Regions from separate parts of the Kitasatospora sp. NPDC048194 genome, predicted to be linked through region 2. Evidence: predicted binding sites of a transcription regulator. Region 2 holds the regulator's gene; the other holds the start of a gene.
The links. The regulator HspR, encoded in region 2, represses chaperone genes until heat shock. The targets are predictions, from matches to a motif close to TTGAGNNNNNNNNNCTCAA.
Positions count from the first base shown of each region.

Region 1 (3,386 bases), on a different contig from region 2:
TCGACTCCGCGATCGTGGGCTCGTCCTCCACCACCAGCACTCTGCGCTGGCTGCTCACCGCGCCGCCGGTGTTGTGGTTGTCCTGCTGAATTTCTGTCACGGTCACGCCACCGCCCCCAGGGCTGCGGGCCGGCCACCTGTGGGGATGGCGGGGCTCCGCTCGTAGTCTTGTTCCGTCGTGGACTGTGCCGGGTCCGCCGTCCCGTCGCGCGCCCGGGAGAGTGGAGGACGGGTGGTTCCCCGCCCGCTTCTCCCGCGCACCTCGCAGCGTACGGACAGCGGATGATTTCCGGCAGGTGGACCGGACGTTTCCGGCCCGTGGGCCGACCACCGGGTCGCCCTCGGACCCACTGCACGAGTGGGCACGGGCCGATACCTTACCCGGCGAATTTTCTCTGCGTAACGGTACGTATGCAGTGGAGTTGACACCAAGTCGCCGGTCAGCGGCCCTACTGACGCGTTAATCGACAGAAGGTCTGGACCAAAGTCGGTAATCGGACCGGTGGCGGCCGCAACCGTCTTCACGGCCTTTTCCCAGGTGCCTTTCAGAACCTCGACGTACCGTGGGCACGACAACGCCCCGCCCGGAGGAAACCGAGCCGCGCGCCGGTACGTTGGGCTGCGGCGAGGACCGGTGGCTGCGGGCGTGGAGCGGAGGCGGCATGGCTGGACTGCGAGACGGAGCCGGCCGTAACGCGCTCGCGCGGGCGCCGTACGGAATGCTCCGCCACGGCCTGCGCACCGGCGTCCTCGAGTGGCTGGTGGAACGGCTCCCGACGCCCCGGGGCAATCCCTTCACGCTCGGATATCTCGCCGTGGTGGGCGCCACCACGACCTTCGCGGGCCTGGCCGATCCGGAACTCGTCCAGCGGCTGCGGGAGGCGTCCAGTTCGGACGGCCACAACCTGCTCCAGCATCCCCTGCGCGCCCTGGCGCTGAGCGGGTTCTGGATCGCCGGGGACGTGTGGATGCCCTACCTGTGGGGCTTCGCCCTCACCCTGGCGCCGCTGGAGCGCAGGGTGGGGTCGGCCCGGGCGGCGGCGGTGTTCGCGATCGGGCACGTCACCGCGACGCTGCTCTCCCAGGGGGTGGTGATCGCCGCGGTGGAGACCGGGCGGATGGCGCCCGGGGCGATGCGCGACCTGGACATCGGGGTCAGCTACGGCGTGCTCGCCTGCCTCGGCGCGGTGTCCGGGCTGCTCCCGCGGCCCGCCCGGGTGCTGGCGCTGGGCGGTGCGGGTCTGATGATCGCCCAGCAGATCGCCGCCGAGAAGGACGTGGTCACCGCCGTGGGGCACCCGGCGGCGGTGCTCGCCGGGGTGGCGCTGTGGCGCTGGCTGCGCGGGGCGGAGCGGCGCCCGCCCCGGTCGCGCCCCCGGACGGCTTCGGCGGCCGGGCCCGCCCCGTCCGTCCCCGCTCCCGCCGTCCCCACCGTCCCCGCCGCCGCGCCCGGCGGGGCGAGGCCGTCCGCCGCGCGCTGACCCGGACCGTCGGCCGTGCGCCGGCGCGGCCCGTCCACCGTGCGTTGCCGCGGGCCGTCCTCCGCGCGCTGGCGCGGACCCGTCCACCGCGCGCCGGGCGAGCGGTCCCGCCTTCGGGGGAACCCCTCGGGCCCGTTCTTGACGGCGCCCTCGGCCGGCTCCTCCTGCGGTCCCCGGCGGTGCTTCCGGCCGGCCATCGCACGGACTTTTGACGGAGCATCCCGTCGCCCGTCCGGCGCCCTCCTCGTTCGCTCACGGCGAACAAAGTGTCGGGAACATCCGGCGCCCGTGAAGGCTTAGTCCCATCGACTCAACTTCACTGACTGGGGAGAGATCATGGCATCGACGTCCACTCCGCTCACCCTGCCCGTGCTGCCGCTCGACGACGAGGTCGTGCTCCCGGGCATGGTCGTTCCGCTGGACCTGAAGGACACGGAGGTGCGCGCCGCCGTCGAGGCCGCCCGCGCCGCGGCCGACGGCTCCGGCAAGCCGCAGGTCCTGCTGGTGCCGCGGGTGGACGGCTCCTACGCGGCGGTCGGCACGCTGGCCACGGTGGAGCAGGTCGGCCGCCTCGCCGACGGGGACCCGGCCGCCCTGGTGCGCGCCGTGCGCCGGGTCCGGATCGGGGCCGGCACCACCGGCCCGGGCGCCGCCCTCTGGGTGGAGACCACGCCGTTCCGGGAGTCCTCGGTGGGCATGCCGGTGGCCGGGCGGGCCGCCGAGCTGGTCAAGGAGTACAAGGCGCTGTCCACCCAGTGGCTGCGCAGGCGCGGCGCCTGGCAGATTGTCGACCGGGTGGCGCAGATCGAGGGCGTCGGCGAGCTCGCCGACAACATCGGCTACGCGCCCTTCGTCACCGCCGAGCAGAAGCTCAAGGTGCTGCTGGAGGCCGACCAGGTCACCCGGCTGGAGTACGCGCTGACCCTGCTGCGCGACCACCTCGCCGAGGAGGAGGTCAACGACACCATCCGCAAGGACGTCGAGGAGGGCGTGGCCAAGCAGCAGAAGGAGTTCCTGCTCCGCCGGCAGCTGGAGGCCGTCCGCAAGGAGCTGGCCGAGCTGAACGGCGACCCGGCCGACGAGGAGGGCGACTACCGCGCCCGGGTGGAGGCCGCGGAGCTGCCCGAGAAGGTCCGCGAGGCCGCCCTCAAGGAGGTCGACAAGCTGGAGCGCGCGTCCGACCAGTCGCCCGAGGGCTCGTGGATCCGCACCTGGCTGGACACCGTCCTGGAGCTGCCCTGGAACGAGCGCACCGAGGACGCGTACGACATCGCCGCCGCCCGCGCCGTGCTGGACGCCGACCACGCCGGTCTGGCGGACGTCAAGGAGCGGATCGTCGAGTACCTGGCCGTCCGCAAGCGCCGGGCGGACCAGGGGCTCGGGCTGGTCGGCGGCCGCCGGGGCGGCGCGGTGCTGGCGCTGGTCGGCCCGCCCGGCGTCGGCAAGACCTCGCTCGGCGAGTCGGTGGCCCGCGCCATGGGCCGCCGGTTCGTCCGGGTCGCGCTCGGCGGCGTCCGGGACGAGGCCGAGATCCGCGGCCACCGGCGCACCTACGTCGGCGCGCTGCCCGGCCGTCTGGTGCGGGCGATCAAGGAGGCCGGCTCGATGAACCCGGTCGTCCTGCTCGACGAGATCGACAAGGTCGGCTCCGACTACCGGGGCGACCCGGCCGCCGCCCTGCTGGAGGTGCTGGACCCGGCGCAGAACCATACCTTCCGGGACCACTACCTGGAGGTCGAGCTCGACCTCTCCGACGTCGTCTTCCTCGCCACCGCCAACGTGCTGGAGGCCATCCCCGAGCCGCTGCTCGACCGGATGGAGCTGGTCCGGCTCGACGGCTACACCGAGGACGAGAAGGTCGTCATCGCCCGCGACCACCTGCTCCCGCGCCAGCTGGAGCGGGCC
Region 1 is NZ_JBIDAK010000001.1:333,790-337,175, forward strand. Features, by position in the region: gene ACGF07_RS01660 (response regulator transcription factor) at 1-100, opposite strand, end outside; gene ACGF07_RS01665 (rhomboid-like protein) at 663-1,481, shown strand; gene lon (endopeptidase La) at 1,818-3,386, shown strand, end outside.
Region 1: a site for HspR is predicted at 1,777-1,795, ahead of lon (endopeptidase La). Genes of this name have one in related genera too.

Region 2 (3,386 bases):
CCTGAGGGTGAGTCCGTGCCGCACTGACGGCCCGGCCGAGGTGCTGGAAAAGCCGCTCCTTTGAGGGAGCGTTTCCTACGCGTCTTCTTCTCGCGGGGAGCGGCCTAGCACATAGCCGAGTTGGAAGAGGGAGTCGACGTTGTAGTCCTCCCTCATCTCGGCGATATGCCGGGCGAGCGTCCGCTCACTGATGCCGAGCCGCCGCGCTATGACGCGGTGGTTCGTTCCGGAGAGCAGGAGCTCGATGATGGTCTGCCGGAGTTGCGACACGACCTGACGCGGGACCGTGCGGTCCCCCTCGAACTCGAGCGCCCTGTTCCAGCTCCGCTCGAAGACCTCCTCGGCGAGGAAGTTGATGACGGCGGGGTCGTAGATGAAGGCGGCGATGGTGTCGCCCGCCACGGGAATCACCGCCAGCTTCCGATCGACCACGATCAGCCTGGTGTACGGCTCGTCGAGGGTGCGGAACTGCCAACCGGCCTTCGCCAGCTGGGCCACGTAGTCCCTGGTCGGCTGGTGGTAGCGGGTGCTCGCGTGGTAGATCGTCCGCATCGACGCGCCGTGCCGGAGCATGTCGAGATCGCGGTCCAGGAATGCGGTCAGCAACTCGGCCGGGCGCGGTCCGCCCGGTTGCATGGCGAGTCCCTCCGTCCACCCGCTGGCCGCGGATTGCTGGAGCCGTTGATTGATCAGGGCGCGGCCCCGGACGTATTCGATGGGACCGCCGGATTGGTTCGGTGCGTGGAAAGCCTCGGCGAGTTCGCTGAGCTCCGTCGGCAACGCCACCGCGCGGGACAGAAGGTCGAGCGCCTGCCGTTGCCACGTCGAACTCAGGCTTGCCGACAGCTGTGTCGGGTCGACGGCGAAATAGGCGTCCGGCTCTTCGTTGTCGAGAATTAGCAGCCCGAGGTCCAGCAACTCCTGGAGGGCGGAATCCTCGCCGGAATCGCAGGCATTCCGGCTCAGCCGACCGCTCTCGCTCACGGCCTTCAGATAGAGCGTGCGGGCATCCTCCGACAGGACGCGGAGTCCGCCTGGCGCGGCACCTGCTCCTTCTCGCCCACTCATTCTTGGTCTCCCTGTGTTGACCGGACAAGTTAGTCAACGCGACGGATGGCTACTGCAGCAAGGATCTTATGCGGCTTGCAGGATCCGGTCGGAGTCGTCCCAGGTGGCGATCGCCCCCCTTGCCGCAGCACTCTCTCACCACACGCCAGCCGCCGGCACCCCCCGAACAGGAGGGAGCCGGCGGCTGGCGGAGCAGGCGGGCCCGCGGGTCAGCGCTTGGGGCGCCAGACGACGAGGGCGCTGGACTGCGGGGTGGGGGGCTGGTACGGGACGAGGTCGCGGCGGTAGGACGCGTGGACGGCGGCCTCGCGCTGCTGGAGCGCGGCGGCGGCGCCCTCGAGGGAGTCGACCAGTTCGGTGATGCGGGACTGGAGGGCGGCGACCTGGTTCTCCAGCTCGATGATCCGCTTGATGCCGGCCAGGTTGATGCCCTCGTCCTGCGAGAGCCGCTGGACCTCCCGCAACTGCTGGATGTCGCGGGCGGAGTAGCGGCGGCCGCGACCGGCGGTGCGGTCGGGGCTGACCAGGCCGAGGCGGTCGTACTGGCGCAGGGTCTGCGGGTGCAGGCCGGACAGCTCGGCGGCCACCGAGATGACGTACACCGGGGTGTCCTCGGTGAGCACGTACTGCGGCGGCGCGGTGGCGGCGCGCCGGGTGCGGCGGGGGCCGTCGCCGGGCAGGCCCTCGCCGAGCCCGGGGCCGATCGGGCTGTCGGGTGTCATCGAGTCGGGGTTCATCTGGTCGTCACGCTCCCTTCGCCGCCCGGAACAGGGCGGCTCGTGGGTCGTCGGAGGCGGTGGCCTCGCGGTACTGCTCGAGGGCGTTCAGCGCGTCGCCGGTGACGTGCTGCGGCACCACGACCTCGACGGTGACGAGGAGGTCGCCTCGGGTGCCGTCCTTGCGGGTGGCGCCCTTGCCGCGGGCGCGCATGGTGAGACCGTTGGCGCTGCCCGGGGGCAGCTTGAGCTTGACGGTGGGGCCGCCGAGGGTGGGCACCTCGATGGTCGCGCCGAGGGCGGCCTCGGGGAAGGTGACCGGGACGGTGACGGTCAGGTTGTCGCCCTTGCGCCCGAAGACCGGGTGCGGCTCGACGTGCACGGTGACGTAGAGGTCGCCGGGCTGGCCGCCGCGCTCGCCCTGGGCGCCCTTGCCCTTGAGCCGGATCCGCTGGTCGGCCTGGACACCGGCCGGGATGCGGACCTGCATGGTGCGGGCCGAGCTGGCCCGGCCGCTGCCGTGGCAGTCGGTGCACGGGTCGTCGACGATCATGCCGCGGCCGCGGCAGTCCTTGCACGGCTCGGAGAGCGCGAAGGCGCCCTGGCCGCGGCTGACGGTGCCGGCGCCGACGCAGGTCGGGCAGACCCGCGGGGTGGTGCCGGACTTGGCGCCGGTGCCGTTGCAGGTCCGGCAGGGAGCCTGGCTGGTCATCCGCAGCGGCACGGTCGCGCCGTCGACCGCCTCCTCGAAGGAGAGCGTCACCTCGGTCTCGACGTCGGCACCGCGCCGGGGCTGGGCCTGCCGGGCGCCGCCCCGGTTGAAGAGGCCGCCGAAGACATCGCCGAGGCCGCCGCCGCCCTGGCTGCCGCTGAAGAGGTCGCCGAAGTCGAAGCCGTAGCTGCCGGTGCCGGGGCCGCCGGTGCGGAAGCCGCCGTTGGCGAAGAGGCTGCGGGCCTCGTCGTACTCCTTGCGGCGCTTGTCGTCGGAGAGGACGTCGTACGCCTCGGAGATGTCCTTGAAGCGCTCCTCGGCCTTGGCGTCGCCCTTGTTCGCGTCCGGGTGGAACTCGCGCGCCAGCTTGCGGTACGTCTTCTTGATCTCGGCGGCGGTGGCGTCCTTGGGCACGCCGAGGACCTTGTAGTAGTCCTTCTCGACGAAGTCCTTGCCGCTCATGCGCCCACCTCGCTGCGCCCGGCAGCCGCTGAGCGGTCCGCGCACCCCTGGATGGTTCGCTCGCTGCGCTCGCTCACGGCTCCCGCCACCTCCCGATGTCCATCGTCACTGTGCTGTCAACAGCCGCTGGAAGAAGAGCCGTTGACAGCGCGCTGCGGAGCCGGCCGCTCGACTTGCCGGCGTTCGACTCCGCAGCGCACTGGTTGTCAGCTGTCACAGGTTGTCAGCTGTCCGAGCCACCGTCGGACTCGTCCGTGTCGGCGGGCTTCGCCTCGGCGTCCGGGGCGGACGTCGTCTGGGTGCCCGGCTGGGGCTCCGCGACGGCGACCATGGCGGGGCGGATGATCCGCTCGCCGATGCGGTAGCCGGGCTGGAGGATCTGCACACAGGTGTCCACGGTGACATCCGAGGAGTAGCTGTGCATCAGT
Region 2 is NZ_JBIDAK010000006.1:20,198-23,583, forward strand. Features, by position in the region: gene ACGF07_RS10185 (helix-turn-helix domain-containing protein) at 76-1,068, opposite strand; gene ACGF07_RS10190 (heat shock protein transcriptional repressor HspR) at 1,278-1,805, opposite strand; gene dnaJ (molecular chaperone DnaJ) at 1,813-2,958, opposite strand; gene grpE (nucleotide exchange factor GrpE) at 3,182-3,386, opposite strand, start outside.